Regions from separate parts of the Skermanella mucosa genome, predicted to be linked through region 1. Evidence: riboswitches for the same ligand, from Rfam matches in the RefSeq annotation. Region 1 holds a riboswitch; each other region holds the start of a gene.

Region 1 (7,308 bases):
GGGCAGCACCCGGCACGCTGTCGCCGTCGAACGGATCGGTATTGTAGTCGCCGACGATCACGAAGCGCTCGCCGGCGCCCAGGCCGCCCTTGTTGCCGGCATCGTCATAAATGTAGCCACCGCCATCGGGCGTCACATAGTCGTCCCAGAAGCGGATCTCGTCATAATTGCGCAGGCCGTTGCGGTCCTCCGGCCCGTCGAACACCGGGGGCGTCGGGTGGGCCGCCAGGACATGGACGATCTCGCCGTCGACCTCGACCGGCACGTCCACGTGGTTCTTGGACGACAGGCGGAGGACGTCCAGTTCCGCGTCGCTGTAGAAACCTTCCGGGATGCGGGCGTCGGGCATGTCCTTCCACAGGAACTCCTGGAAGGTGCGGACCTGGTCCTCGACGATCGGATGCTTGGAATAGATCACGAAGGCGAACTGGCCGGGGAAGGCGCCGAAGCCGTAGGCGTCGTTCGGGCCGCCGACCGAGCCGTTATTGTCGAGGTCGAAGCCGGAGGGCACGCCGGTGTTGCTGGCCGCCACGTACTGGTAGGGGTAATCGACCAGGTCCTGCCCGTTCTGCCCGACCTTGAGGTAGTTGTCGCGGAACAGGTCGGCGGCCTTGCCCTCGGCGTCGTAGTCGAACTCGTTGACCAGCACGATGTCGGGGTCGGTGCGCTGGATGATCTCGGCGACCTTGCGGGCCTGCTCGTCGGCGCCGGTGGAGAGGTCGTCGATCAGTTCGCCCTCCTCCGCCCGGTTCAGCGAGGCGTTATAGGTGGCGACCCTGATCCGGTCACCGATGCCGGTCAAATCCTCCAGCACGTCGGCGGCGGCGCCGGGCTGGTCGGTGAAGATGCCGTCCACGCCCAGCCGGGTCAGCAGTTCGACCTGCTCCGGCAGGGTCTGGGCGGTGCCGTCCTCCTCCAGCGCCAGGAACGGTTCCTCCGCCCGCACGGTATAGGGGGTGACCTTCAGGCCGGCCTCATGGGCGTCGGCGACCAGCGGCCGGATCTCGCCGGTCAGGCGGGAAGTCACCTGCGCCCGACCGTCGCCGTCGGCATCGACCGGCGTTTCCAGCGGTTCGCGGATGATGAAGCTGTCGGTCCAGGGGCCGATCCCCTCGGCATAGGCGTCGGCGATCTGCTTCAGCGCCTCCGGCGTGACCAGGTCGGCATAGTCGGTCTCCCCCGTCACCTCGAAGGGCAGGCCGTCATAGACCGAGAGGTCCGCGCCAAGGTCGGCTTTGTCCGGGTTGGCGTTGAAGGCTATGTCGTAGGGGATGGAGAATCCACCGCCCGCCTCGTTGAAGAAGGCGCCCTCGACGTCGCCCAGCAGCTGGACCAGCGGCAGGTCGATGCCGGCGGCCGGCATGATCTCGTCCTGGAGTTCCAGCAGGTTGGCGACTTCGAAGCTCTGGATGGTGACGCGGCCGGGATCGGCGAAGCCCTGCTCGGTCACGGTCTCGACCAGCACGCGGCCGGTGTCCACGCCGATCGGCGAGCCGCCGTCCACCACGTCGAGCTGCCCGTTACCGTTGGCGTCCTCGCCGTCGTCCAGCGTGCCGTCCCCGTCGGCGTCCTCGTCCTGGTGGGTGCCCTCGAACTCGAAATAGGTCGGGTGCTTGGTTTCCGGGATGATGCCGATCTTCCGGCCGGTTTCCGCCTCGACTTGCCGGACGAGCTGGATCACCTCCTCGAAGGTCGGGATCCCGAACTGGTCGTCGAATACAGCATTCTCCGGCCGGACGTCGGGGATGCGCTCGCGGGCGCTCAGCTGCTTGATCTCGGCCAGCGTGAAATCCTCGCTGAACCAGCCGGCGACCGGGTCGCCGTCCAGCACCTTGACGCTGAGCCGGTCGAGGAAGTCGGGCGCGCCGTCCCCGTCGCCGTCGAATTCGGCGACGTCGGTGGTCGCCTGGGTTACCACCGGCCGGCCGTCCTCGCCGAAAACGATGTCGCCGTCCTCGTCCAGCGCGACCTGCGCCAGCAGGTTTTCATGCCGGGCGATCAGGACGCCGTCGCGGGTGGTGACCAGATCGGGTTCGATGATGTCGGCGCCGAGTTCGATCGCGAGCCGGTAGGCTTCGAGCGTGTGCTCGGGGCGGGAGCCGCTGGCGCCGCGATGCCCGATGACGAGCGGCAGCCCACCGTCCAGCGGCCGGCCTTCCGGAATGTCCGATGATTGCATGACGGGTTCCCTTCTCCTGGCCCTGCTTCCCATGACTCCGGCCGCCGGTAAATTCGTTGTCGTTGAAGCGGTTGGCCGGCGTCGGGATCCTGGACACCCCGGATGACACTTGCGTGAAGGGGAAATGAATATTTAACTAACTAAGTAACACTCCGGATTTGTTGTTGAATTCCTGAAGGTATTACTTAGTCCGGCCGAGCCTGACTGAACGGCCGCCTATGGACCGGGAGGTCGACCTGGAACGACGGAGGAATGCCAAGTCGCACCCGTGGACTTGGTGCCGGAGCGCATTTGCCGGAACAGCCGGTCAGCACGACACCTCCCAACGAGCCCAACCATCGGGTCCGACGGGATGATGGAATGGCGTAGCATATGGCAAAGAACGCGGTCGCGGATCCCTGGGCATCATCGACGCCTTGGCCAAGTCCCTCGCAGATCAGTCTCTGCAATTTCGCGAGTTTGGGGACCTACTCCTGGCCATTCCTGATCAGTGCGCGTCCGGTAAGCCGCTTCGAGGATGTATTCGTAACGACAGATTTTTCTGCCGCTCAGACTCATAGGGGATTTTAGTATGGTATTGAAGAATTGGCGCGCCCTGCTGGATTCGAACCAGCGACCGTCCGCTTAGAAGGCGGGTGCTCTATCCAGCTGAGCTAAGGGCGCTTGAAGGAGGCGGGCGCCCCGCGCGTCCTCAGCGGACGCGGTCGGGGCGGAAGTTGTCGGCGTAGTTGCGCGGGCGGACCCGGCGCTGGTGGGCGTCTTGGACCATGTAGTCCCAGCCCTTGCGCTCGGCGAAGGCGACGGCTTCGTCCTTGGTCGGGAACTTGAGGCGAACTTGGTTCAGGGTGTCGCCGGACGAGATCCAGCCCATCAGGGGCTCGGCACGCCGGGGGGTCGCGATCTCGTATTCCAGGACCCAGTCACCCATCTTACCGCGACCGGACTGCATGGTCGACTTGCTGGGCTGATAGATACGCACCTGCATGGTTCGCTTCTCCACGACTTCTCGCATATGGTCGGAGCGCCGAGATTCGAACTCGGGACCCTCTGCTCCCAAAGCAGATGCGCTACCAGGCTGCGCTACGCTCCGCCAGAGCGTGACATACATCATCGGGGCAAACTCAGCAACCACTGCCCCCGGAGCCCCCCGAAGAAAGTTCCGGAGCTTTGTCGTATGGACATACGCAGGGCGCCGTGGCATTCGGCGACCAGCCACCGACCGCGGATATCGCCCCCCGGATATCGACCCGACACGAGGATCCCGAGTGACCCAGCAATCCATGTTCCTGCCGCCGGCGATACACCGGTACATCCTGGACAATTCGCTGCGCGAGCCGCCGGTGCTCGCCCGGCTCCGTGCCGAGACGGCCAGCCTGACCCAGGGCTATTACCAGATAGCACCCGAGGAAGGGCAGATGCTGACCCTGGTGCTGGAACTGCTGAGGGCGCGGCGGACGCTCGATATCGGCGTGTTCACCGGCTACAGCGCGACGGTGGCCGCCCTGGCGCTGCCGCCCGAAGGCCGGGTGGTCGCCTGCGACGTCAGCGTGGAATGGACCGACGTGGCGCGGCGCTACTGGGCCGAGGCGGGGGTCGCCGACAAGATCGACCTGCGGCTGGCCCCGGCGACCGAGACGCTGGCGGGCCTGATCGGCGAAGGTGCGGCGGGCAGCTTCGACTTCGCGCTGATCGACGCGGACAAGGAGCTTTACCCGACCTACTACGAGCAGGCGCTGACCCTGGTGCGGCCCGGCGGCGTGATCGCCATCGACAACACGCTCTGGCGCGGCACCGTCGCCGATCCGGAAGCGACCAAGCCGAAGACCGAGACGTTCCGGGCCTTCAACGCCTTCGTCCATGCCGACGAGCGGGTCACCCAAGTGCTGTTGCCGCTGGGCGACGGCCTGACGCTGGCGCGCAAGCGCCCCTGAAGGCTATTGCTGCTGAAAGGCCGGGTGAACCACCCGGTCGCCGGCGCGGATGCCCAGCCGGGCGGCCATGCCGCCGTTGATCTCCAGCACGCCCTTGACCTGCCCCGCGGAACTGATGGTGTCCAGCGACTGGGGCACCGCGTTCTCGTGGATATTCACGATCCGGCCTTCGGGACCGATAAACACCATGTCCAGCGGGATGAAGGTGTTTTTCATCCACATGGACATGGTCTGGAGTTGCGGCAGCACGAACAGCATCCCGGCGTCGGGCGCCATGGTCTCGCGGAACATCAGGCCCTGCGCCATCTGGCGCGGAGACTCGGCGATCTCGACGGAGAACGGATACTTGCCGCCCGACGCGGTCTCGATGGTCAGGCGGTCGGTGCGGAAGGTCTCCGCGGCGGACAGGGACCCCTGGCCGGCCGCAACCAGCAGCAGGACGAGGGTGAAGGTTCGAATGATCGCGGCAGCCATGATCCAGTCGCTACAGGAGCCCGCCCTATATGTAAAGCATTTGGGCGAATCCTGCACCGTCAGGATCCTGCACCGTCACGACATGACCGCGTCCACGACCTGCCGGACCTCATCGCGCACCGGGCCGGGCCTCGGGGCGTCGGCGATCGTGGTGAACCAGTGTTCCGGCGGGTTCTGGCCCTGGCGGCGGGTCCAGGTCAGCGCGCGCAGCACCTCCTCCGCGTCCTCGGTCACGGGAGCGTCGGGGTCGATGCCGTTGAGGGTAGCCCAGACCCCGGTCCAGCAGCGGCCGACCGACCAGGGATTGTAGCCGCCGCCGCCCAGGACGAGGACCCGGGGAGCCAGCGTCGCGAGGGAGCGGACCGCGTTCCACAGCGCGCGGTTGGACAGTTCCAGCCGGCTCATGGGGTCGTCGGCCAGGGCGTCTGCGCCGCACTGGATCACCACGGCGTCGGGGGCGAAGCTCCGGCCCAGCGGCATCAGGGCGTTCTCCAGGATGTAGTCCAGTTCGGAGTCATTGAACTCCACCGGGACCGGCAGGTTGCGCGCCATGCCGCCGCCCCGGTCCCCGACCTTGCCGGTGAAGGGCCAGCGGGTGCCCTCATGGACCGACACGGTCAGCACCCGGTCGTCGTCGGCAAAGGCGTACTCCACCCCGTCGCCATGGTGGGCGTCCAGGTCGGCGTAGTAGACCCGCCGCAACCCGCCGTCGAGCATGGTGAGGATCGCGAGCACCGGGTCGTTGAAGTAGCAGAAGCCGCTGGCCCGGTCGCGCAGGCCGTGGTGGGTGCCGCCGGCCGGGTTGTAGATCACGCCCTCGTGCTCGGCCAGCAGGCGGCCGGCCAGGATCGAGCCGCCCGACGCAGTGGCGGGGCGGCGGAAGACCTCGGCGAAGATCGGGTTCTCCAGCCGGCCGATATTGTAGCGGTCGCGCGCCTCGGCATCGAGCCGCTGCTCCGCCTCGGCCCGGCGGACCGTCTCTATATATGTGCGGTCGTGGAAGCGGGCGAGTTGGTCGGGCGTCGCCCTCGGGCTGTCCAGATAGGCCCGGTGGTCCAGCCACCCCATGGCCCGGGAAAGGTCGATCGCGGTGGAGACCCGGGGGATCGCGAGCGGGTGCTTCTTGCCGTAGGTGGAGGCCCGGTAGATTTCGCTTCCGATGAAGAGCGGGCCGATCGGCGGGGACTGGGCGGGGCGGGACGGGTTCAGCATGGACGCTGACCTAGGCCGCCCCCCGCGCTTCGTCAACTCCGTGCGTTTATCTGCGTATTCGGTATCCCGGCGCCTTGCCAGGGCGTCACGGACTTGCAATAGTCCGTCCAACCTCACTGGGGGGAGCCGATGGTCGGCTGAGAGGTCCCAAGACTCGGGACGACCCCTGGAACCTGATCCGGTTGATACCGGCGTAGGGATCAGTGACCCATGCACGACCTCGTGCGGCCGACCGTGTCGGCCCGTCTTCCCAGCATCGGCGTGAGAATTGAGCGGGCCCGCCTGACCTATGGCGGCGTGCGGCTGTTCGACGGCCTGGATTTCGAGCTGGAAGGCGGCCGCTGCACCTGCCTGCTGGGACCCAGCGGCGTCGGCAAGACCACGCTGCTTCGGCTGATCGCCGGGCTGGCCGATCCGGAGCCGCCGACGCTGCTGACCGCGGAGGATGGAAAGCCGCTGGAAGGCCGGGTCGCCTACATGGCTCAGCAGGATCTGCTGCTGCCCTGGCTGGGCGCGCTGGACAATGTATTGCTGGGGCCGAGGCTGCGGGGCGAGGCGGTGGGCGCCGCCCTGGTGGACCGGGCGCGCGGGCTGCTCGACGCGGTCGGGCTCGGCGACCGGCTGCAAGCCCGGCCGGCGGAGCTGTCGGGCGGCATGCGGCAGCGTGTGGCCCTGGCCCGCACCTTGATGGAGAACCGGCCGGTCGTGCTGATGGACGAGCCTTTCTCGGCCCTGGACGCGATCACCCGGCTGAGGCTCCAGGAACTGGCGGCCGGGCTGCTGGCGGGCAGGACGGTGCTTCTGGTCACCCACGATCCGCTGGAGGCGCTGCGCATCGGGCACCGCATCCACGTGATGGCGGGGCAGCCGGCGGAGATCGGGCCGGCGATCTCGCCAGAGGGAGCGCCGCCGCGGCCGGCCGACGATCCGGCGCTTCTGGCGCGCCAAGCCGAGTTGCTGCGGCGGCTCTCGTCATGATGCGGATTGTCCGGCCCGCCGTGACCGTGATGGTCCTGATCGCCGTGTGGCAGGCGCTGGTCTGGGGCACCGGGGTGCCGCGCTTCATCCTGCCCGATCCGGCTCGGGTGGCGGTGGCGCTGTGGGAACGGGCCGGCCTGATCGGTTATCACGCGCTGTTCACGATCGGCGAGATCCTGGGCGGGCTGGCGCTTGGCGTCGTGCTGGGCGCCGCCACGGCGCTGACGCTCAGCTATTTCCGGCCGGCGCGGCGCTGGCTGATGCCGGTGCTGGTGTTCAGCCAGGCGATCCCGGTGTTCGCGCTGGCGCCGCTGCTGGTGCTGTGGCTGGGCTACGGCATGGCGTCCAAGGTCGCGATGGCGACCCTGATCATCTATTTCCCGGTGACATCGGCCTTCTTCGACGGGCTGAGGCGGACCGAGCCGGGCTGGCTGGACCTCGCCCGGACCATGGGCGGGTCGCGCTGGACCACATTGCTGCGCATCCGCCTGCCGGCAGCATTGCCCGCCTTCGCCTCCGGCCTGCGGGTCGCCA
Region 2 (7,308 bases), 930 kb from region 1:
AACAGGCGGGAGGTGAGCCTGCGGCCGGCGATCTCGAAGGAATCGGACATGGACGTGCTTTCAGGGCTTCGTATGGGAGTATCCGGCGTCAGCCGCCGGAGAACGGGCGGACGATCTCCAGGTCGTCGCCTTCGGCCAATGCCGTGTCGGCCCAGCGGCCGGCGGGGACGACCTCGCCGTTCAACGCGACGGCGACGCCGCGGGCTCCGGGAACCACCCCCTTCCCGCGCAGCAGGGCGTCGAGCGTCGGAGCCGCCAGCGGCTCGCGCTGGCCGTTCACCTGGATATGCGGGGGGATATGCGGGGGGACATGTCGGGTCATGGAAGTTCCTTCCCACTCTGCGGGCGGCCTGGCGCCACCTTCTTGACGAACCGGTCGATGCCGAACGGGCGGATGACCTCGGCGATCCGCCCGGTCAGGATATAGTCGGAGACGGCGTCGGCGGTGACCGGGGTCAGCAGGATGCCATTCCGATGGTGGCCGGTCGCCAGGACCAGCCCGTCCAGCGCCGAGGGCCCCAGGATGGGCGCGTCGTCGCGCGAGCCGGGGCGGAAGCCCACCCAGAGCTCGTCGATCGGCAGTTCCTCGACCCCCGGCAGCGCCCGCCAGGCACCCTCGAGCAGGGACATAACGCCTCCGGCGGTCAAGTCGGTGTCGAATCCGCGCTCCTCCACGGTGGCGCCGATCACCAGCCGGCCGTCGCGGCGCGGCACCAGATAGACGCCGGGCGTCCAGACGACATGGCGGAGCAGCGGTTCGCGCGGGTCCATCCGCAGGGCCGCCATCTGTCCCTTGACCGGCCGGACCGGCGGCCGGGCATCGTCGGGCAGGCCGGGAATCCCCCGCGACCAGGCGCCCGCGGCCAGCACGGTCACGTCGGCCCGGTGCGGCCGGCCGCCTGCGGCAAGCAAGCCAGCCGCGCGCCCGCCCTCGACCAGGATTTCCTCGACCGGAGCGTTCTCGTGCAGGCGCCCCCCGGCCCGCTCGAAGGCGGTGCGGAGCGCCAGGGCGACCTTGCGGTTCTCCACCTGATGGTCGCGCGGGCTCAGGATCGCCGCCGCCGTGCCGGTGTGCAGATAGGGCTCGCGGCGCTTGGCCTCCGCCCCGGTCAGCCACTCATGGCCGAGCCCCAGGCTCTTCTGGAGGTCGAAATTGAAGCGCAGCCGGGCGACGTCGTCGGCGTTCAGGGCCACCACCAGGGTGCCCTCGGTGCGCAACTCGACATCGATGCCGGAGGCGGCCTGAAGCTCCTCGGCGAAGCCCGGCCACAGGTCCTGGCTGTGCCGGTTCAGCGGCAGCTGGCCTTCCTCGCCGGGCTCGACCTCGACCCCGGCCGCCAGCATGCCCGCGGCGGCATGGCTGGCGCCGCGTCCCGCCTCGCCCTTGTCGAAGATCTCGACCCGGCACCCGGCGGCGGCAAGGCGCCAGCCGATGCCCAGCCCGACCACGCCGGCACCGACGATGGCGACCGAGGGGCGGTCGGACCGCGGGCCGGTCGAAATATCGGAAATGGATCGCGCTGTCGTCATGGGGGGCTCCCTTCGTCGGCATTATCCGAACAGGTTCGATGGGTATGATCTCAGCCGGCCCATCGACGGACCGGCACCCCAGCCAGATTTTCCGGACTCTCGTCCGGGGCCGCGACTATGCGGCATGCCCCGGTATGACCGCAAGGCTTATCGGGCAGCCGCCCAGCCCGGGGGCCGGCGCTACAGGCCGAAGCGGGACCACATGGCACGCTCCTCGGCGGCGCCGATCACGGCGGACACCAGGTCGTCGGCGACGCCGGCCGGCAGCAGCGGCAGCGCCGCTTCCGTCCGGACGCGGCCGCGCCACCAGCGGCGCTCGCCATGGACCAGCCGCAGGTTGACCTTTTCGCCGAAGCGGTCGCGCATGACCGAGCGCAGGTCGCCGAGCCCGTCCACCAGCCCCAGCTCCAGCGCCTTGGCGCCGGTCCAGAACTCCCCCGAGAACAGGTCGTCGTCGGTCCCCTTCAGGCGGTCGCCGCGCCGGCCGCGGACCATCGCCTTGAAGGCGTCGTGGATCTCCGCCTGGATCGCCTTCAGCCGGACGATGTCCTCGTCCCGCTCGGGCTGGAACGGGTCGAGCATGGCCTTGCGGGTACCGGAGGTGTGCACCCGCCGCTCGATCCCGTAGCGGGCGATCAGGTCCTGGAAGCCGAAGCCCGCGGATACCACGCCGATCGAGCCGATGATCGAGCTGGGATCGGCATAGATCTCGTCGGCGGCGCAGGCCAGCCAATAGCCACCCGACGCCGCGACGTCCTCCGCGAAGGCGAAGACCAGCACTTTCTTCTCGTCGGCCAGCTGGCGGATCCGTCCCGCGACCAGGGCGGACTGGACCGGCGAGCCGCCGGGCGAATTGACCTGGAGCGCCACGGCCTGCTGGCCGGGAACGGAGAAGGCGCGCTGGATGGCGGGCGCCAGCGCCGCCAGGGTGATTCCCGGGCGGAGCGCCCCGCCGGCGCCGATGACGCCGGACAGCCGGAGGACGGAAACGGTGGGGGCGGGCTTGCGACCGAGGGCGGTCATGATACGGCGGATCAGCATGCCGCTTAACATGGGGCGGACGCCCTGATTTCAAAGATCCAGCGCGGCGCCGTCGCGCAGGATCGCCTCCGCCGCCCCGGTGAACCGCCCGTCGGCCTCGTGAAGCACCAGGCCGGGCATCAGGCGGGCGGGGCTGCGGGCTCCCTTGCGCGCGGTCACCAGGATGCGCCGGGCCGGCCGGCCCGCCTTGGGCCACAGCGGAACCAGGGTGATCGCGCCGAACCGGCCGTGCAGCAGGGCGATCAGGTCGTCCAGCCGGTCGGCCCGGTGGATGACGGTCAGGGTGCCGCGCGGCTTCACCCGGCGGGCGCAGAAGTCCAGCCAGGCCGCCAGGTCGGCCGCGCCCTCGCCATGTGCCAGCGCGCGGCTCCCGTCCGGCGGCGGGGTATGGGTGCCAGCCTCCTGGAACGGCGGGTTGGTCATCACCCGGTCGAAGGCCGTGGCGGCGATTCCTTCCGGCGGCGCCAGCAGGTCGCCTTCCAGGATGCGGACCCTGTCCTCCAGCCCGTTGGCGCGGATGTTCTCCGCGCCGAGCGCCGCGAGATCGGGCTGAAGCTCCAGCCCGGTTACGTCGGCCCCGGGAACGCGCGACGCCAGGCAGAGGGTCGCGGCGCCCACGCCGGCGCCGACGTCGAGCACCCGTTCCCCCGCCGAGGCGGGCGTCGCCGCCGCCAGCAGCACCGGATCGATGGCGGCGCGGTAGCCCCGGGCGGGCTGCATCAGGAGGACCCGGCCGCCCAGCAGCCGGTCGGCGGTCCGGTGGGGGACGGGGTTATCGGCCGGGGGCATCTTCAGTCGGGGGCAAGGTGGCCCGTCTCCTCCAGGATCCTGCGGGCCGCGGCATAATCCTCCTCCGCGACCATCAGGCGCCGCGGGATCGCGCCGATGCTGCCTTCCAGGATGCTGGTATAGGTGTCGAGGACGACCGCCTCTATGCCGGCATCGGCCAGCAGGGCCGTCAGCCACGAGACCAGCACCGGATCTACCGTGCGCAGGAGTTCCTTCATGATTCCTTCCCCGGGACGGCCGGTCAGACGGACCGGCGAACCTGTCCTCCCCAGCGAATAGCACGCCGGAGGAGGCATGGAAACGGCATGCCGCCGCGGCCTGGCATGCGTCGATTTCGACAGCGCACTTGACCAGCGAAGTCCTGTCCTTATGCTCGCTAGCGATTCGTGCCCTGCCACGCCATGCTGGAGACCAAATTGGCGGTCGTCACCAACCTCAGCCTGAAACGATCAAACCCCGACGTGAACGCACTCGATAAGCTGACGGACCTGGTCGCCGACGACCTCAAGGCCTGCAACACCCTGATCATCGACCGGATGCAGTCGCCGGTCGAGCTGATCCCCCAGCTCGCCGGATACATCATCGCGGCGGGCGGCAAACGCCTTCGCCCGGTCTTGACGCTGGCCTCCGCCAAGCTGTGCGGCTATGACGGGATCCGGCACCAGGCGCTCGCCGCCTGCGTCGAATTCATCCATACCGCGACGCTGCTCCACGACGACGTGGTGGACGAGAGCGACCTGCGCCGGGGGCTGGCGTCCGCCAACGCCGTGTTCGGCAACAAGGCGAGCGTGCTGGTCGGGGACTTCCTGTTCAGCCGCTCCTTCCAACTGATGGTCGAGGACGGCTCGCTGGAGGTGCTGCGCATCCTGTCCCACGCATCCGCGGTGATCGCGGAGGGCGAGGTGCTCCAGCTCACCACGTCCAACGACACCGGCACCAGCGAGCAGGCCTACCTGGACGTCATCCGCGCCAAGACGGCGGAGCTGTTCGCCGCCGCCTGCCAGATCGGCGCGGTGGTGGCATCGCGCCCGGCGGTGGAGGCCGACGCCCTGTTCGCCTACGGGCTCAACCTCGGCATCGCGTTCCAGCTGGTCGACGACGTGCTGGACTATTCGGCCCTGCAGGCCCGGCTGGGAAAGACGGTGGGCGACGATTTCCGCGAAGGCAAGATCACCCTGCCGGTGATCCTGGCCTACCGCCGCGGCAGCGACGAGGACCGCGCCTTCTGGCACCGCACCGTCGAGGAGATGGAGCAGGGCGAGGGCGACCTGGACCGCGCCATCGCGATGATGAACCAGCACGGCGCGCTGCGCGACACGGTGGAGCGGGCCCGGCACTATGGTGCCATCGCCCGCGATTCCCTGGGCCTGTTTCCCGACGGGCCGGAGAAGCGCGCCCTGCTGGACGTCATCGACTTCGTCATCGACCGGGAGTTCTGATCCGGTTCGGGGAATATCCGCAGGCTGGACCGGATATCGTGGAATTCGGCACTTGCGCGGGGACAGCCCAGCCGGTATATACCCGCCCACGCCGCCTCGCGGCGGACATCCAGGGTAACGGAGTGTAGCTCAGCCTGGTAGAGCACTGTCTTCGGGAGGCAGGGGCCGGAGGTTCGAATCCTCTCACTCCGACCATGAAGCAAAAAGGGCCTCGGCATCGCCGAGGCCCTTTTTGCTTGACCCATGACACTGAGGCGGAGGGGCGGCGTCCCGCCGCCCGAAGTGCGCGCACTCTCCCACGCGGCCCTGTCCGACGATCAAGTCGTCGCGCGCACCGTGCCGGCGGGCTGGGTGGCGGTGCTGGCCCTGACCGGCAGGATGCACCGGATGCAGGTGCCCTCGTTCAGGCGGCTTTCGATCTCGACCCGGCCGCCGTGCAGCTCGATGAAGCTCTTGACCAGCGACAGGCCCAGGCCGGCGCCGGTCTGGCGGGCCTGGGGGTTGGCCCGCTCGAAGCGGCCGAACACCCGCTCCTGGTCGGCCGCCGGGATGCCGATGCCGGTGTCGCTCACGGCCAGCACGAAGGAGCCGCCGATCCGTTCGGCGGAAACCAGGATCCTGCCGCCCGGCGGGGTGAACTTGATGGCGTTGCTGATCAGGTTGAACACCGCCTGCTTCAGCCGTTTCTCGTCGGCCTCGATCGTGCCGATGTCGTCGGCATGCTCGATCTCCAGCTTCAGGTTCTGCTTGCGCGCCCAGTCGCGGGTCAGGTTGAGCACGCTGCCGAGCATCGCCGGGATATCGACCGGCGCCCGCTCCAGCACCATGAAGCCGGCCTCGACGGTGGCGAGGTCCAGGATGTCGTTGATCAGCAGCAGCAGGCGCTGGCCGCTGTCCAGCACGGCGCGGCTGTATTCCAGCTGGCGCTCGTTCAGCTCGCCGAAATACTGGTTCGCCAGGATCTCGGCGAAGCCCATTATGGCGTTGAGCGGCGTCCGCAGCTGATAGGAGACGTTGGCGATGAACTCCGCCTTCAGGCGGTCGGCCGCCTCTAGCGCCGCGTTGCGCTCGCGCAGCGCCTGCTCGACCCGGACGCTGTCGGTGACGTCCAGGAAACTGGTCAGCACCGCGCCGTCGGGCAGCGGCACGCTGGAGAACTCGACCACCGAACCGTCCGCCCGCTCGATCCGGCCGTTGCGCGCGGCCCGTTCCAGGGTGCTCGCGATGCTCTCGTTCTTGAAGCCGTCCCAGTCGTTGCCGAAGTCGAAGAAGTTCTTCATCCTCTCGACCAGCTCGACCAGGTGCGGCTCGCCGTTCAGGTCCTCGGGCCGCAGGCGCCAGATCCGGGCATAGGCCGGGTTCGACAGCTTCAGCCTGCCGTCGCCGCCGAACACCGCGATGCCCTCGGCCAGGTTGTCCAGGCTTTCCTGCTGGACCGCCATCAGCGTGTTGTAGGAGGATTCCAGCGCCAGCGCGTTGGTCACGTCCTCCAGGATGAACATCAGGCCGCCGAAGGGGTGCGGCACCAGCAGCATGCGCAGCGTCGTGCCGTCCGGAAGATGGAGCAGATCCTCGGCCGGTTCGATCAGGGAGGTGAACTTGGACAGCTGCTCCCGCTTGTAGCGCGGGAAATCGGCATGCTCCGGCAGGCGCCGGCGTGCCCGCAGATCCTCCATCACCTCGCCGTAGGTCGGCTCGGTCTCCAGCCATCCCTCGTCCAGGCCCCAGAGCGAGACATAGGCCTGGTTGAAGAACAGCAGGCGGGTATCGGCGCCGTAGATCGCGATCGGCGATCCCAGCTGTTCGAGCACTTCCCCGTGGGCGGCGATGTGGCGGTTCAGTTCCCGGCGCAGGTCTTCCTGGGGCGTCAGGTCGAGCGCGTAGCCGACCAGCATGGGCGCCGATGTCCCCGGGGCCTCGGCCACGGGGGCCTCGGTGATCTCGATCAGGCGGCGCGCGCCGTCGATGACCAGGTGCTGGGTTTCCGACCGGGCAGCGCCGTCGGCCCTGGCCTGTTCGGCGAGCGACCTGCGCGGCTCGTCGAGCGACGCCGGCACAAGCTCGCTCTGCCGTTCAAGGGCTTCGTCGCGGGTGAGGTCGAGCGCGTCGGCGTAGGCCTTGTTGCACCAGGCGATCGACAGGTCCCGGCGGCGCAGCCAGATCGGGAAGGGAACCCGGTCAAGCGCCGCGCGGATCTCCTCCAGGGTCTGCAGGGCCGCCGTGCGGGCCTGGGTCTGGCGGGTGATCTCGCCCGTGATGTGGCCGATGTCGCGGGCCCACAGGACGTCGAACTTCTCCCCGCCCGCGGAACCGGTCCCGCGCGATCCGCTCAGCTCCAGGACCCGGCCGTCGTCGGCCGTGGTGACGACGATCCGGAACGGCTGCCCGGTCCGGCGCAGATGGCCGAAGGCGCCGTTGAGCGCCGCCGCGTCGCTCGGCGCCAGGGCGTTCTCGATGTCCTCCAGCCGGTCGCAGCGCCCGATTCCGAGCAGGCCGGCGAACCCGGGGG
Region 3 (7,308 bases), 910 kb from region 1:
GGCGGAGTTCCGCGCCCAGTTCCAGGGCGGCAAGCTGAAGAAGTCGGAAGCCGAGCGCTACCTCGAGACCGCGGTCGAGACGTCGGCGATCATGGTCGCCACCATCGGCCGCGCGGCCGAGCTGATCCAGAGCTTCAAGCAGGTGGCGGTGGACCAGTCCACGGACATCCGGCGCCGCTTCAACCTCTCGACTTACATCGCCGAGATCCTGCTCAGCCTGAAGCCGCGGCTGAAACAGACCCAGCACGCGGTCGTGGTGGACTGTCCGCATGATCTTGAAATCGACAGCTACCCGGGTGCATTATCCCAGGTGTTGACCAATTTCGTGATGAATTCGATCCTCCATGGCTTCTCCGAAGGGCAGATCGGGACGATCACGATCTCTGCGGAGTTGCAAGACAGCGCCACCGTGGTGATACGATATGCCGACACCGGGCGGGGCATCCCGGAAAAGAACCTGGCGCGCATCTTCGAGCCCTTCTTCACCACCAGGCGGGGAACGGGGGGCACAGGACTGGGGCTGCACATCGTTTACAACATCGTGACCCAGAGCCTGGGTGGCACCATCGAAGTGCGGAGCGCCGTGGGAGAGGGCGCCGCCTTCATCCTTGCCATTCCCAGGACCGCCCCGGGTCAAGTGGAGCTTTGGATCGACGAGCGATGACAGCCATCGACGGAGAAATCGGCGACGACGACGACCTGCTGTTCGTCGACGAAACGGACGGGGAGGGCGGGGAGGACGAGTCCTCCGCCCTCGACAGTCCGACGGCGAACCGCCGCAGGATCAAGCCCTGGAAGGTGATGATCGTCGATGACGACCGGGAGGTCCATGCGATCACCAAGGTGGTCCTCAGCGACTTCGTCTTCGACGACCGGCCGCTCGAATTCATCAGCGCCTTCAGCGCGTCGGAGGCCTGCCACCTGATCCTGGAGCATCCCGACACCGCCGTCGTGCTGCTCGACGTGGTGATGGAGACCGACGACGCGGGGCTGCGCTGCGTCGAGTTCATCCGGCGCACGGCGGGGAACGAGCAGGTCCGGGTCATCCTGCGCACGGGCCAGCCGGGACAGGCGCCCGAGCGCCAGGTGATCGTCAACTACGATATCAACGACTACAAATCCAAGAGCGAGCTGACGTCCCAGAAGCTGTTCACGGCGGTAGTCGCGGCCCTGCGGTCGTACCAGCACATCATCAGCATCGACATGAGCCGCCGCGGGCTGGAGAAGATCATCGACGGATCGGCGTCGCTGTTCGAACACCGCTCCATGAGCCAGTTCGTGGAGGGCGTCCTGCTCCAGCTGCGCTCGCTGATCCACGGGGCTACCGGGTCGCTGCTCTGCACCGTCTGCCAGGACGGCGGCGTGGCGCCGGTAGGCGCGCTCCAGGTGCTGGCCAGCTCGGAAATGCTCGGCGTGGAACCCGGGCAGCCGCTCGAGCGGATCCTTTCGGCCGATGCCGTCGCCGACATAAGGCGATCCCTCGACGAAGGACGTAACATCTACTGCGCCGACCATAGCGTGATCGTGTTCCGCTCGCGCAACCATTCGACCAGCGTCGTCTATCTGGAGGGGCATCCGCCCCTGGGCGACCTGGACCGCAACCTGCTGGAAATCTTCTGCGGCAAGGTCGCGATCGCCTTCGACAACGTCTATCTCTACGAACAGGTGCTCAATGCCCAGAAGGCGACGGTCTACGCGCTGGGCAAGCTGGCCGAGTTCAAGGACGAGATCACCGGTCACCATGTCCGCCGAATCGAGCGCCTGACCGGTCTGATCGCGGCGGAACTGAAGGCGCGCGACGCCTTCCCCGACGAGATCGACGACCGCTTCGTCGACCAGATCGGTCTCGCCAGCATCCTGCACGACGTCGGCAAGGTCGGGCTGCCCGACAGCATCCTGAACAAGCCGGCCCGCCTGACCGAGGAGGAGATGGCCGTGATCCGCCAGCATCCGACGATCGGCGGAAACGTCCTGCGGGAAGTCGCCAAGATGGTGCCGGGCCGCAGCTACCTGAGCCTGGGCGCCGAGGTGGCGGAAACCCATCACGAGAAATACGACGGAACCGGCTATCCCGCCGGCCTGAAGGGCGATGCGATCCCGGTCAGCGGCAAGATCACCGCCGTCGCCGACGTCTACGACGCCCTGATGCACAAGCGCCCCTACAAGGAGGCCTGGACCCTCCAGGACACGATCGATCATCTGAAATCCCAGAGCGGCACCCACTTCGACCCTCTGGTGGTCGACGCCTTCCTGACGATCCTGGACCGCGGACTGGACGAGGGGGGACTCGGCTGAGGCAGGTACCCTGTGCGGAGGGGCGGCGTCCCGCCGCCCGATCTGCGCGGAATGCGCAGCCGGTCGTCAAACTCCGGTGGGTTGGTCGAGCATCCCGCCCATGACGTCCGCCGGGACCGGCCGGCTGTAATGATAACCCTGGCCGAACGTGCATCCCAGATCCCGAAGCGGCTGGATCAGGTCGGCCGTCTCGACGCCTTCCGCCACCACCTCCATGCCCATGCGGCGGGCCAGTGTGATGATGGTTTCGACGATGTGATGGGTGCGTCCCTGTTCGCCCAACGCCCGGACGAACGACTGGTCGATCTTCAGCACGTCGAACGGAAACTTGTGCAGGTAGGAGAGGCTGGAGTAGCCGGTCCCGAAATCGTCGAGCGCCAGGGTCACGCCGAGGTCCTTGATCCTGCACATGACCTCGTAGGCCTGGTGCGGATCGTGGACCAGCGCCGTCTCGGTCAATTCGACCTTCAGCCGCTCGGCGGGAAAACCGGTCATCTCCAACCGCTTCGCCAAACCCTCCACCACGTCCATATCCGTGAAATGCTGCGACGACAGGTTGACGCTCAGGAAGGGCAGGGGGCGGTCGCCGGCGGTCCGGCGCAGCAACGCGCAGGCATCCGCCATGATGGTCAGATCGATCTGCCGGATCAGGCCGCTCTTCTCGCTCAGGTCGATGAACTCGCACGGCGGCACCAAGCCGCGGTCGGGATGCCGCCAACGGGCGAGGGCCTCGAACCCGGCGAGTTCGCCGCCCGCGATCGTCACGATCGGCTGGAAGAACGGCTCGAACTCCCCGGCGCCGAGGCCCCGTTCCAGGTCGTATTCGCGGTGGATCCAGTTCAGCGCCGACTCGCCGCGCTCCGTGCCGCCGGTGGGAGCCGATACCACCAGGTGATTCGCCGTCCCCCGGTCCCGGCCCGGCAGGTCGTTGAGAAGGCCGATCTGCGCCTGCCTGAACCGGCTGATCAGGCTGCCGAGCAACTGCCCGACGATCGGCTCGACTTCCTGAATGCGTCGCTTAAGCTGGTCCCGCCGGATGATCAGCACCTCCGTCTCTTCCGTCGCCCGGGCGGCGGCCGACCGGACGCTGTCGTCAAGCACCGCCATCTCGCCGAAGATCTCGCCCCGGCCGAGCGTCGCCAGCGTGATGTGGGTCTGGTCCCTGGTGGCGCAGATCTCGACCTGTCCCCGCTCGACGATATAGGCGCAGTCGGCCGGCTGTCCCTCGAAGAAGATCGTTGCACCTGGTCGAAACGTCTTGCGGATCAAGGGAGGGTCTCCACGAAGGGCCGCCGGCTGCCGAACCGAAACGAACCATTTTCAGGAAAATACGGCTTAATCCAGTTTTTGTAAAGGCAAGCCATGCCGGTCAAATAATCCGATCGACCGAAACCGATCGTTTGCAAGCCAAGCGGAGTGTTCCATTCGTAACAACGTGAGAACGCCGCTTCATGCCTTGGATTTCTCTTATGCAATATACATATCAGCGCACGTACCCAGAGTAAGCGTGCTTGCATGTTGGTTAGACCCGCTTTGATAAGTAACCTCTATCAGGGAGCTGACGATGGCCGCGATCGAAAGCCTTAAAGCGATTCTCGACAAGACCTATGAGGGTATGACGCCGAAGCAGCTGATGGCCCAATCCCCAGCCGCCCTTGCGGGCGTCACCGAGAGCGACGCCCTTAAACTCAAGGAAGCCTTCGGTATCGACACGATCGAGGAATTGGCGACGTGCAAATACTTCCTGTGGGCCCAGGCGCTCCACGTCCTGGCTAAAACCGAGAAGTAAGCGTTATCCCGCCATGGCCGGGTAGGACGCCGGGGCGGGGTCCGCCGCCGGACCGGCTGCCATGGCATGGCCATGGTGTCTGAAGATTGGATGACGGTTTCAGATTTGTAATATTGGTTCGGAAGAAAATGGTGGCATTCCGCCTATTGCCGGTTTTATCTCTCCTGGTCGCACATCCCCGTAGGAAGCCAGGAAATGCCGTCCACACCCAGAAGGCCCGACACACCTAACCGGCTGCCGGCGCTTCCGCCCGGAGTGGCATCGCCCTTCCACTATGCTTCGCTGTCCAGCTGCATGGTCCATTACCTTGTCGATCCCGTCAGGGTGATGGATCTTTTCAAGGGGAGCGGGCTGCGGCCCGCCATTTTCGGCGACGGCGCCTCGGTCAGCTACGGCTTCCATGTCCATAGCGCTTTCCGATCGGCCGGGCTGAACCTGCCGCCCGAGCAATGGTCACCGTCGGCGGCCGGGATCGTCCAGGAGCTGGAACTGAGCATCGTGGCCTGTCCGGAAGGTCGCGGGGACGAGATTCCGGACATCACCTTCGATCAGTGGCTGATGGGCGACGAGCAGACGAAGCTGCTTGGAAACCACCGCCTGTTCATGCCGTGCGATGATCCGGCAGCCGTCGCGGTCGGCAGGGAGCTGTTCGGCGATCCGGTTTTCAAGACCGGCTTCCTGGTCAACCTGCCGGCGCCGAACCCGGTCCGCGACGGCATGGCCGCGGCCGCCGAGATTGAGTGGATGCAGACCTGGGGGTTCCGGGTCAACGATCCCGACGACCCGGCCGAGTTCATCTTCACCGCTCTGATCGACACCACCGGCTTGGCCCCGCTTCCCGGCATGATTTCCCCCGTCAGCCGGTACGGGGTGTCCGCGGCCGGCCCCGTCGGCTGCCGCTGGAGCGTCACCCGGCCGTTCGACACCTTTTTCATCGCCGACGCCGGACCGGCGGATCGGGTCCGGCTGACATACGGCGCCAGCCCCCATCCGATGGGCATCGTCATGCGGGACCTTTTGGAGGGAACCCCGGCCTACGCGATCCAGACCTTCCAGTCCGACCCGGTGGCAGTCCGGAACCGGCCCTATTTCCTGAAGCCCGTCTGAGGAAGTCCCTCTGTGGACGTGAGGCTCGACCTTTCCGCGATTGGCGGCTTGACAAGCGGCAGGGATGCCGTGAGGATCGGCGTATTCCCAGGGGAGCCCCGATAGGGGGCTGAGATTCCGTCGGCCTAACGGCAACGCGGAGACCCTTTGAACCTGATCCGGGTCGTGCCGGCGTAGGAAGGGGAGAGGGCGAGGGTTGCGCCGTCGCATCCACGCCGGTTCTCATCAGCTCCATCGCTGCATTCCGGATCTCCGCTCGCATTCGAAGCAGGAGATCACGATGCCGAAAGACAACAATCCCACCTTCACCGTTTCCACCGGGCCGCTGCCCGCGTCGCGCAAGGTCCATGTTCAGGGCACGCTGTACCCGGACCTGCGGGTGGCGCTCCGCGAGGTTGACCTGGAGCCCGCGAGCGGCGAGCCGCCGGTCCGGGTCTATGACAGCTCAGGCCCTTACAGCGACCCGGCCGCTGAAATCGACATCGCCCGCGGCCTGCCCGCGCTGCGCGCCGGCTGGATCGCGGTCCGCGGCGATACCGAAGCCTATGACGGCCGGCCGATCAGGCCGGAGGACAACGGACTGCGCCAGGGCCAGCGCAGCAACCTTGAGGAGTTCTCCGGCCCCGCCCGCAGGCCGCTGCGGGCACGGGCCGGTGCCGCCGTGACCCAGATGGCCTACGCGCGGCGCGGCCTCGTCACGCCGGAAATGGAGTATGTGGCGATCCGCGAGAACCTCGGCCGGCAGGCGGCGCTCGAAGCGGTGCGCGACGGCCGGTCCTTCGGCGCCGCGATCCCGGACCATGTCACTCCCGAGTTCGTGCGCGACGAGGTGGCGAAAGGCAGGGCGATCATCCCGGCCAACATCAACCACCCGGAGATCGAGCCGATGATCATCGGCCGCAATTTCCTGGTCAAGATCAACGCCAATATCGGCAATTCCGCCGTCGCCTCCTCCGTGGCGGAGGAAGTCGAGAAGATGGTCTGGGCGACCCGCTGGGGGGCCGACACCGTGATGGACCTCTCGACCGGCGCCAATATCCACACCACCCGCGAGTGGATCATCCGCAATGCCGCCGTGCCGATCGGCACCGTCCCGATCTACCAGGCCCTGGAAAAGGTCGGCGGCCGGGCCGAGGAGCTGACCTGGGACATCTACCGCGACACCTTGATCGAGCAGGCGGAGCAGGGCGTCGACTACTTCACCATCCATGCCGGCGTCCGGCTCGCCCATATCCCCCTGACCGCGCGGCGGGTGACCGGCATCGTGTCGCGCGGCGGCTCGATCCTCGCCAAATGGTGCCTGGCGCACCATCGGGAGAACTTCCTCTACACCCGGTTCGATGAGATCTGCGAGATCATGCGGGCCTACGACATAAGCTTCTCGCTGGGCGACGGGCTGCGTCCGGGCTCCATCGCCGATGCCAACGACGCGGCGCAGTTCGCCGAGCTGGAGACGCTGGGGGAATTGACGCAGGTCGCCTGGAAGCATGACGTGCAGGTCATGGTCGAGGGTCCGGGCCACGTGCCGATGCACAAGATCAAGGAGAACATGGACCGGCAGCTCGACGTCTGCCGCGAGGCGCCCTTCTACACGCTCGGCCCGCTGACCACCGACATAGCGCCCGGTTACGACCACATCACCAGCGGCATCGGCGCCGCCATGATCGGCTGGTTCGGCACGGCGATGCTGTGCTACGTGACGCCGAAGGAGCATCTGGGCCTGCCCGACCGCGACGACGTCAAGGTAGGTGTCGTCACCTACAAGATCGCGGCCCACGCCGCCGACCTCGCCAAGGGGCATCCGGCGGCCCGGCTGAGGGACGACGCCCTCAGCCGCGCCCGGTTCGACTTCCGCTGGCGCGACCAGTTCCACCTGTCGCTCGATCCCGAGACGGCGGAGCGGTTCCACGACCAGACCCTGCCGGCGGAAGGCGCCAAGACGGCGCATTTCTGCTCGATGTGCGGCCCGAAATTCTGCTCCATGAAGATCACGCAGGAGGTGAGGGAGTACGCCGCCACCGGCATGGCCGGGATGTCGGAGAGCTTCCGGGCCGGTGGCGCGGAGATCTACCGCCCGGTCGAGTGACGGGAACGTTGCGTGGGACCTTCAATCGGTA
Region 4 (7,308 bases), 1.0 Mb from region 1:
TGCCCTGCGCCAGCGACAGGGCGCCGGCATTGCCGAAGATCATCTGGTAGCCGATCACGGCCAGCGCATAGACCCCGGCCACGGTCAGCACCCGCAAGCCATAGGGATCGGCGACCAGCAGCGCGTAGGCCGCGAGCGCCGCGCCGGCCGCCGCGAGCAGCGGCATGGCGCCTCTTCCGGGAATCATCGTGAACCGGTTCTCAGGCACGGCTGCGGGCCGCCTCGCCGAACAGGCCCTGGGGACGCACCGCCAGGATCGCCAGCAGCGCCAGGTACAGCGCCGCCGTCGCCGCCGAGTAGGACAGGGTGGCGGACACCAGCACCTCGAACGCGGCGATCAGCAGCGCGCCGGCGACGGCGCCCGGGACCGATCCCCAGCCGCCGATGGTCACGGCGATGTAGGCCTTCAGGATCAGCCCGCTGCCCGAGGTCGGCGTCACGAAGAACTGGTTGGACAGCAGCAGCCCGGCGGCGCCCGCCAGGGCGGCGCCCAGCGCGAACGTCGCGGCGACCATGACCGTCACGGGGATGCCGCAGGCCCGCGCCATCTCCGGGTCCTGGGCGGTCGCCCGCAGGCGCCGGCCCAGCTGGGTGCGGGCGAACAGCCAGTGCTGGCCCAGGATCAGCAGGCCGGCCACCGCCACGACCGCGAGCGACTGCTTAGGCACGAGCAGGCCGGCGATCTCCAGCGTTCCGCCCCCGAACAGCGGCGGCGCCGCCTTCGGCTCCGGCCCGAACAGCAGGGTGGCGCCGTTCTGCAGGATGATACCGACCGCGATGGTGCTGATGAAGACGCTGACCGGCGGGCGGTGCCGAAGCGGCAGGTAGGCCAGCAGCGACACCAGCAGCCCCAGCGCCGCCATCAGCGCCGCCACCAGCGGCAGCAGCAGGATGCCGGGAAGGGGGATAAGGCCCGCCAGGGCCACCGCCAGGAATCCGCCGGCCATCACCAGGTCGCCCTGGGCGAAGTTGACGGCCGAGGTCGCGTTCAGCACCAGCACGAAGCCCAGGGCGACCAGCGCATAGGCGGCGCCCAGCGCCACCCCGTTGACCAGAAGCTGAGCGACACCCGTCACGGCGCCACGTCGTAGCGCTTGACCACCGCCGGAACGCGCGACGTCCCGTCGTAGCAGACGATGACGGCGGAATGGGCCATGTTGCCCCGGCCGTCGGAGCGGTAGGTCATGGCGAGCCCGCCGTAGGTCCCCTTGGCCAGCGCGTCGCGCACGGCCTCCGGCGTGTCCGCCCCCTTGGCCGCCGCGTCCAGCACCATGCGGATGCCGTCGTACTGGCCGAGCGCGAAGGCGTCCGGCTCGGTGCCGAAGGCCGCGCGGTACTCGGCGGTGAAGCGTTCCATCTCCGGCGAACCGCCCGACACCGGAGAGGCCGAGGTCTCGGCGCAGACGCCCTTCAGCTCCGTCGGCTCCAGCAGCGCCGCGGTGGAGGGCTGGTGCATCGCCGAGCCGGCGACGATCGGTACGCCGGGGTTCATGGCCGCCGCCTGCCGCACGAACAGCGCCGTCGGGCCGGAATGCAGGTGCAGGACCAGCACGTCGGGGTCGGCCGCCATGGCCTTGGTCAGCACCGGCAGCATGTCGCGGATGCCGGGATCGACGCCTTCCTCGAACACCGGCTCGACGCCCAGCTTGGCGAAGGCGTCGCGCAGGTGCGCCTGGCCGCTCTGGCCATAGGCGGTGGTCTGATAGATCACCGCCGGCCGGCGCTTGCCCAGCTCCTCCGCCACGTAGCGGGCATGGGCGGTCTTGGTGACCCCGTCGCCGGGGAAGAAGCGGAAGACCCAAGGGTTGCCGCGCTCCGTGATCGACGCCGTGCCGGACACCGTGACCAGGGGAATGCCGTACTCGTCGGCGAGCGGCAGCATGGCGAGCATCTGGGTGCCCAGCATGCTGGCGGCGACCGCGGTCGGCGCGCCGCGCCCGGCCGCCCGGACCAGCGCGGTCACCGCGCCTTCGGGGGAGGTGCCGGTATCGATCACCTCCGACCGCACCGAGAGTCCTTCGGGGGCGTGGCGGATCGCCAGGACGGCGCCGTTGCGCTGGCTGGTGCCCTCCAGCGCCAGGAAGCCGGTGACCGGCACCAGCACCGGAATATCCAGGTCTGCCGCGGCGGCGGGCCCAGTGGCGGGACCGGCGGCGGACGACAGGGCGGCGGCGAACGCGGCGGCGAACAGTGTGGACTTCCGGGCGGGCATCGTCGGTTCCCTTCCTCCTTGCGAAGCGGAAACCTGTGAGTGCCGCGATTTGCTCTTGGTCGGTCCCACGGGCTCCCTTCGCTGGCATGATCCAGATCAGGTTCTATGGGTATGATCTCAGCACGGGCGGATCGGCCCGGCACCCCAGCCTTCGTGACGCGACAGTGACAGTCCGGCTTGGCCCCGTCAAGGCTCGGCCAGCCCTATCCGAAGGAGATCGCTCGGCCGTTTGATCTAATACTTTTGACGTAGATCATTGCCGCTGCAACCCTGGCGCCCGATTGTCCGCGATTGCAACTGGGGGGATGACCAATGAACACTCGCGAGCTGTCCGACGCGCGGGCTCAGCCCGACGCGGCCCCGTCCCATGGCACGTCGGTCGAGCTGGCGCTCTGGCGGATCGACGGTGCCACGCAGCGCTCGCTCCGGCAGCTCGGCCCCCATGTCAACGCCGACCTGGACGGCATCCTCACCGATTTCTACGGCTTCCTGAAGCGCTTTCCCGAGACGGCGGAGCTGATCGCGGCGGAGGGCATGGTCACCCGCCTGATCTGCGCCCAGCAGGACCATTGGCACAAGCTGTTCGTCGAGGGCATCGACGCCGGGTACGTGGAGCGGGTTCAGCGGATCGGGTCGGCCCACCACCGGGTCGGGCTGAAGCCGCGGTTCTACCTCTCGGCCTATTCCTTCATCCTGGAGCGGCTGGTCCGCTCGGTGATCGAGCGCAACCGCTGGAGCCGGCACGCCGCGGCCGACCAGGCGGCGACGCTGATCCGCACCCTCCTGATGGAGGCGGAGCTGGCGCTCTCCGTCTATACCCACACGACGACCGAGCAGCACGTGACCGACGAGCTGCTCGACCTCGCCGACACCTTCGAGCAGGAGCTGGACGACGCGGTCCAGCTGGTCCGCCGCAAGGCGGAGGCGATGGAGAGGGCCTCGACCGAGGTGCTGGGCGCCGCCCGCATGGTCAGCGAGGACGGCGGCCACGTCGCCGAGGCGTCCCACGAGGCCGACGTCAATGCCCAGACCATCGCCGCCGCCACCCAGGAGCTTTCCGCTTCCATCGCCGAGATCTCGCGTCAGGTGGACCGCTCGACCGGGGCCGCCCAAGACGCCACTATCCGGTCCCAGGCCGCCCGCGACATCGCCAACAACCTGACCGACGTGTCCGACAGGATCGGCTCGATCGCCTCGCTGATCGAGAAGATCGCCAAGGAAACCCGCCTGCTCGCGCTCAACGCCAGCATCGAGGCGGCGCGCGCCGGCGAGGCAGGGCGCGGCTTCTCCGTCGTCGCGAACGAGGTCAAGCTGCTGGCCGACCAGACGAACCATGCCACGTGCAATATCCGGTCCGAGATCCAGTCCATGCAGAAGGCCATCGGCGACACGGTCAGCGCGATCGCCGACGTGGCCGGCCGGGTCGAGCTGGTCAACGACACCATCACCGCCATCGCCTCCGCCGTGGTCGAGCAGGACGCTGTCACCCAGGACATCGCCCAGACCGTGACCCAGACGGCCGACAGCGTGCGCCGGGTGCACGAGCGGATCGGCAGCGTCGCCACCCAGGCGGGACTGACCACAACGGTATCGACCCAGCTGCGCAACAACACGACCGAACTGGTCGAGCAGGTCGTCAACATCGAGAAGCGGGTGATCTCCAGCCTGCGCAACTCCCGCTTCGCCGAGCGCCGGCGCGCGATGCGCGTCACCGTGGACATAAAGACCGAATGCCGGATCGACGGGCGGACGGTGCCGGCCTGCGTCGAGAACATCTCCAGCGGCGGCGCCCAGGTCCGCCTGGCCGCCGGGACCGCCGCGCAGGGGAGCCTCGTCTCCTTCGACCTGCCGGGCATCGGCGAGGTCGCGGCCAAGGCGACGACCATCGAGGGGGAAGTGCTCCATGTCCATTTCGAGGACCTCGACCCTGCCGTCCAGGCCGCGCTGGCCGAGGCGCTGGACCGCTGGCACCGGGGCGACGAGGCGCTGATCCAGACCGTGCAGGCGGCGGCGCGCCAGATCTCCGGCCTGTTCGACGACACCATCGACGAGGGTGGCATCAGCGCCGCGGCGATGTTCTCCACCGCCTACCAGCCGATCCCCGGGACCGATCCCCAGCAGTACCTGACCGCCTACACCGACCTGTGCGACCGCCTGCTGCCGCCGATCCAGGAAGCTGTGCTCCAGAAGGAGACGCGGATCGATTTCTGCGTCGCGGTGGACCGCAACGGCTATCTGCCGACCCACAACCTCAAATATTCGCAGCCCCAGCGGCCGGGCGAGCCGGCCTGGAACACCGCCAACTGCCGCAACCGCCGCCTGTTCGACGATTTCACCGGCATCGCCGCCGCCCGCAGCCGAGCGCCGGCCCTGGTCCAGACCTATCGCCGCGACATGGGCGGCGGCAGGTTCCTGCTGCTGAAGGACGTCAGCGCCCCGATCCTGGTCCATGGCCGCCATTGGGGCGCCCTGCGGCTGGGCTGCCGGCCGACTTGATCGGCCCGAGCAGCCGGCCGCGCGTTTCGGCGTCCAGGAAGGCCGCTTCCAGCGCCGTCACCGTCGCATTGCGCAGGTACTCCTCACCCCAGCCGAACGCCTCCGCCGCGACCTCGTATTCGCCGCCCAGGGTGGTCGCGAAATAGGGCGGGTCGTCGCTGTTCAGCGTGACGGCGCAGCCGGCCGCGCGCAGGCGGTCCAGCGGGTGGTCGGCGTAGGAGCCGTACACCGCGGTGCGGATGTTGCTGGTCGGGCAGACCTCCAGCACGATGCCCTCGCCGGCGATCCGGCGGATCAGGTCGGCGTCCTCGATCGAGCGGACGCCGTGGCCGATCCGGCTGACCGGCAGGTGGTCCAGGGCGTCGCGCACGCTCTCCGGCCCGGCGGACTCGCCGGCATGGACGGTGCAGCCCAGGCCGGCGTCGTTCCGGGCGATGGTGAAGACCGGGGCGAAATCGGCGGCGGACAGGTGGTTCTCGTCGCCGCCCATGCCGAAGCCGGTCAGCAGCGGGTGCCGGTGCCGGGCGCAGGCTCTGGCGACCTCCAGCCCGCGCTCGACGCCGAAATGGCGCACGCAGGTGACGATCAGCCGGGCCTCGATGCCGAAATCGGCGCGGGCGTCCTCGAACCCCTGGACGATGCCGTCCAGGTGGTCCTGGAACGACAGGCCGGCCATCCTCGCGTGGTCGGGCGACGACATCACCTCCACATAGACGGCGCCCTCGGCGGCGCAGCGGCGCAGGTAATCGTATGTGACGTCGCGATAGTCCCGCGCGGTGCGGATCGCGGACGCGGCGTCGTCGTAGACCTTCAGGAAATGCAGGAAGTCGGTCCAGGCGAAGTGGCCCGCCTCCGTGAAGAGCCCAGGCGGCAGGGCCATGCCGTTGCGCTCCGCCAGCGCCCGGACCAGCTCCGGCGTGGCGGTCCCTTCCAGATGGACGTGAAGCTCGGCCTTGGGAATACCCGGCATGGTCATGGCACCACGGCTTTCTCTGTGGCTTCGATGACCGGCCGGGGCTGCCGGCGGGTCTCCCGGTGAAGGATATAGAGGCCGCTGGCCGAGACGATCAGGGCGCCGGTGATCACCGCCGAGGTCGGCACGTCGGCGAACACCAGGTAACCGAACAGGACTGCCCAGATCATCGCCGTGTACTCGAACGGCGCCAGCACGGCGGCGGGGGCCGAGCGGAAGGCCTGGGTCATCATGATCTGCGCGACGCCGCCCAGGATGCCGACGGCCGCCAGCAGGCCGAACCCGGGCAGGTCGGGCGTCCGCCAGTCCGCGGCCATGCCGATCGCCCCGACCGCGACGCCGGTCAGCGTGAAGTAGCAGACGATCGCCGCATTGGTCTCGGTCCGGCTCAGCTTCCGCACGAAGATCATGGCGAAGGCGTAGAACACGGCCCCCAGCAGCGGCACCAGCGCCACCGGGGTGAACATGCCGCTGCCGGGCTGGAGCATCACGACGACACCGAGGAAGCCGACCCCGACGGCGCTCCAGCGGCGCCAGCCGACATGTTCGCCCAGCATCGGGCCGGACAGCGCCGTCAGGAACAGCGGCCCCGCGAAATGGATCGCGTAGACGTCGGCCAGCGGCATGTGCTTGAAGGCATAGAAGAAGCAGACCAGCGCGCTGGCGCCGACCAGCGACCGCAGCACGTGCCCGCCCGGACGGGACGTCCGCAGCAGGCGGATGCCGCCCGAGGTCGCCACCAGCACGCAGAGCGGCAGCAGGCCGAACACCGAGCGGAAGAACACGATCTGGAACGTGCCGTAGCTGGCCGACAGCCACTTGATCAGCACGTCCATCACGGCGAAGGCCACCAGCGCCAGGGTCAGCAGGCAGATCCCGCGCAGGATCTCCCCCTGGGCGCTTCCTGTTTCCCGGGCCACCGTCTAGCGCGCCAGCCGACGGGCGATCGGCGGCACCGGCGCCGGGGCGGAGTGTCCCACGGCGAAGGCGGCGCGGACCGCGCCGGCCGCGGCCTCGGCGGCTTCCTCGGTCCTGGCATGCACGATGGCCAGCGGCGCGGCGTGCGGGCCGGTCGGCGTGCCCAGGCCCGCGACGTCGGACAGTCCGACCGCCGGGTCGATCGGGTCCTGGACGCGGGTCCGGCCGCCGCCCAGCGCCACCACCGCGACGCCCAGCGCGCGCGTGTCAACGGCGGTGACGAAACCCTCGTCGCGGATGCGGACCTCCCGCAGGAACGGCGCTTCCGCAAGGTGGATGTCGGGGTTCTCCAGCAGGTCTGCCGGACCGCCCAGCGCCGCGACCATGGCGGCGAACCGCTCCGCCGCCCTGCCGGTGGAGATCGCCTCGTCCACCATCACGCGGGCGGCGTCCGTGTCGCGCGCCAGGCCGCCCAGCACCAGCAGCTCGGCGGAGAGGCCGGCGGTCACCTCGTACAGGCGCCCGTCATGGCCCGCTCCCGTCAGCAGGTCGATCGACTCCCGCACTTCCAAGGCGTTGCCGGCGGTGCGGCCCAGCACCTGGTTCATGTCGGTCAGCAGCGCCACCGTCGGCATGCCGGCGCCGGTGGCGACCGTGGCGATGCTGTCGGCTAGCGCCAGCGCGTCGTCGAACTCCCTCATGAAGGCGC

The links. Region 1 has a riboswitch for thiamine pyrophosphate ahead of JL100_RS06900 (ABC transporter ATP-binding protein). Riboswitches for the same ligand answer to the same signal wherever they lie in the genome.
Region 2: linked by a shared signal. The riboswitch ahead of thiO (glycine oxidase ThiO) and the one ahead of JL100_RS06900 (ABC transporter ATP-binding protein) in region 1 are both predicted to bind thiamine pyrophosphate.
Region 3: linked by a shared signal. The riboswitch ahead of thiC (phosphomethylpyrimidine synthase ThiC) and the one ahead of JL100_RS06900 (ABC transporter ATP-binding protein) in region 1 are both predicted to bind thiamine pyrophosphate.
Region 4: linked by a shared signal. The riboswitch ahead of JL100_RS02180 (ABC transporter substrate-binding protein) and the one ahead of JL100_RS06900 (ABC transporter ATP-binding protein) in region 1 are both predicted to bind thiamine pyrophosphate.

The regions. Positions count from the first base shown of each region.
Region 1 is NZ_CP086106.1:1,511,903-1,519,210, reverse strand. Features, by position in the region: gene JL100_RS06935 (esterase-like activity of phytase family protein) at 1-2,179, opposite strand, end outside; tRNA gene JL100_RS06930 (tRNA-Arg) at 2,766-2,842, opposite strand; gene JL100_RS06925 (ETC complex I subunit) at 2,871-3,164, opposite strand; tRNA gene JL100_RS06920 (tRNA-Pro) at 3,193-3,269, opposite strand; gene JL100_RS06915 (class I SAM-dependent methyltransferase) at 3,445-4,110, shown strand; gene JL100_RS06910 (DUF192 domain-containing protein) at 4,114-4,584, opposite strand; gene JL100_RS06905 (acetoin utilization protein AcuC) at 4,660-5,796, opposite strand; TPP riboswitch at 5,906-6,014, shown strand; gene JL100_RS06900 (ABC transporter ATP-binding protein) at 6,007-6,774, shown strand; gene JL100_RS06895 (ABC transporter permease) at 6,774-7,308, shown strand, end outside.
Region 2 is NZ_CP086106.1:580,737-588,044, forward strand. Features, by position in the region: gene thiG (thiazole synthase) at 1-50, opposite strand, end outside; gene thiS (sulfur carrier protein ThiS) at 89-322, opposite strand; gene thiO (glycine oxidase ThiO) at 319-1,530, opposite strand; TPP riboswitch at 1,521-1,621, opposite strand; gene JL100_RS02665 (S49 family peptidase) at 1,711-2,553, opposite strand; gene JL100_RS02670 (tRNA1(Val) (adenine(37)-N6)-methyltransferase) at 2,602-3,360, opposite strand; gene JL100_RS02675 (putative signal transducing protein) at 3,363-3,578, opposite strand; gene JL100_RS02680 (polyprenyl synthetase family protein) at 3,777-4,799, shown strand; tRNA gene JL100_RS02685 (tRNA-Pro) at 4,918-4,994, shown strand; gene JL100_RS02690 (PAS domain-containing sensor histidine kinase) at 5,117-7,308, opposite strand, start outside.
Region 3 is NZ_CP086106.1:2,424,243-2,431,550, forward strand. Features, by position in the region: gene JL100_RS10935 (PAS-domain containing protein) at 1-664, shown strand, start outside; gene JL100_RS10940 (response regulator) at 661-2,295, shown strand; gene JL100_RS10945 (EAL domain-containing protein) at 2,362-3,564, opposite strand; gene JL100_RS10950 (hypothetical protein) at 3,860-4,084, shown strand; gene JL100_RS10955 (hypothetical protein) at 4,280-5,191, shown strand; TPP riboswitch at 5,271-5,388, shown strand; gene thiC (phosphomethylpyrimidine synthase ThiC) at 5,472-7,277, shown strand.
Region 4 is NZ_CP086106.1:470,525-477,832, forward strand. Features, by position in the region: gene JL100_RS02170 (branched-chain amino acid ABC transporter ATP-binding protein/permease) at 1-166, opposite strand, end outside; gene JL100_RS02175 (branched-chain amino acid ABC transporter permease) at 201-1,076, opposite strand; gene JL100_RS02180 (ABC transporter substrate-binding protein) at 1,073-2,212, opposite strand; TPP riboswitch at 2,269-2,369, opposite strand; gene JL100_RS02185 (methyl-accepting chemotaxis protein) at 2,525-4,708, shown strand; gene JL100_RS02190 (adenosine deaminase) at 4,641-5,684, opposite strand; gene JL100_RS02195 (DMT family transporter) at 5,681-6,601, opposite strand; gene deoA (thymidine phosphorylase) at 6,605-7,308, opposite strand, start outside.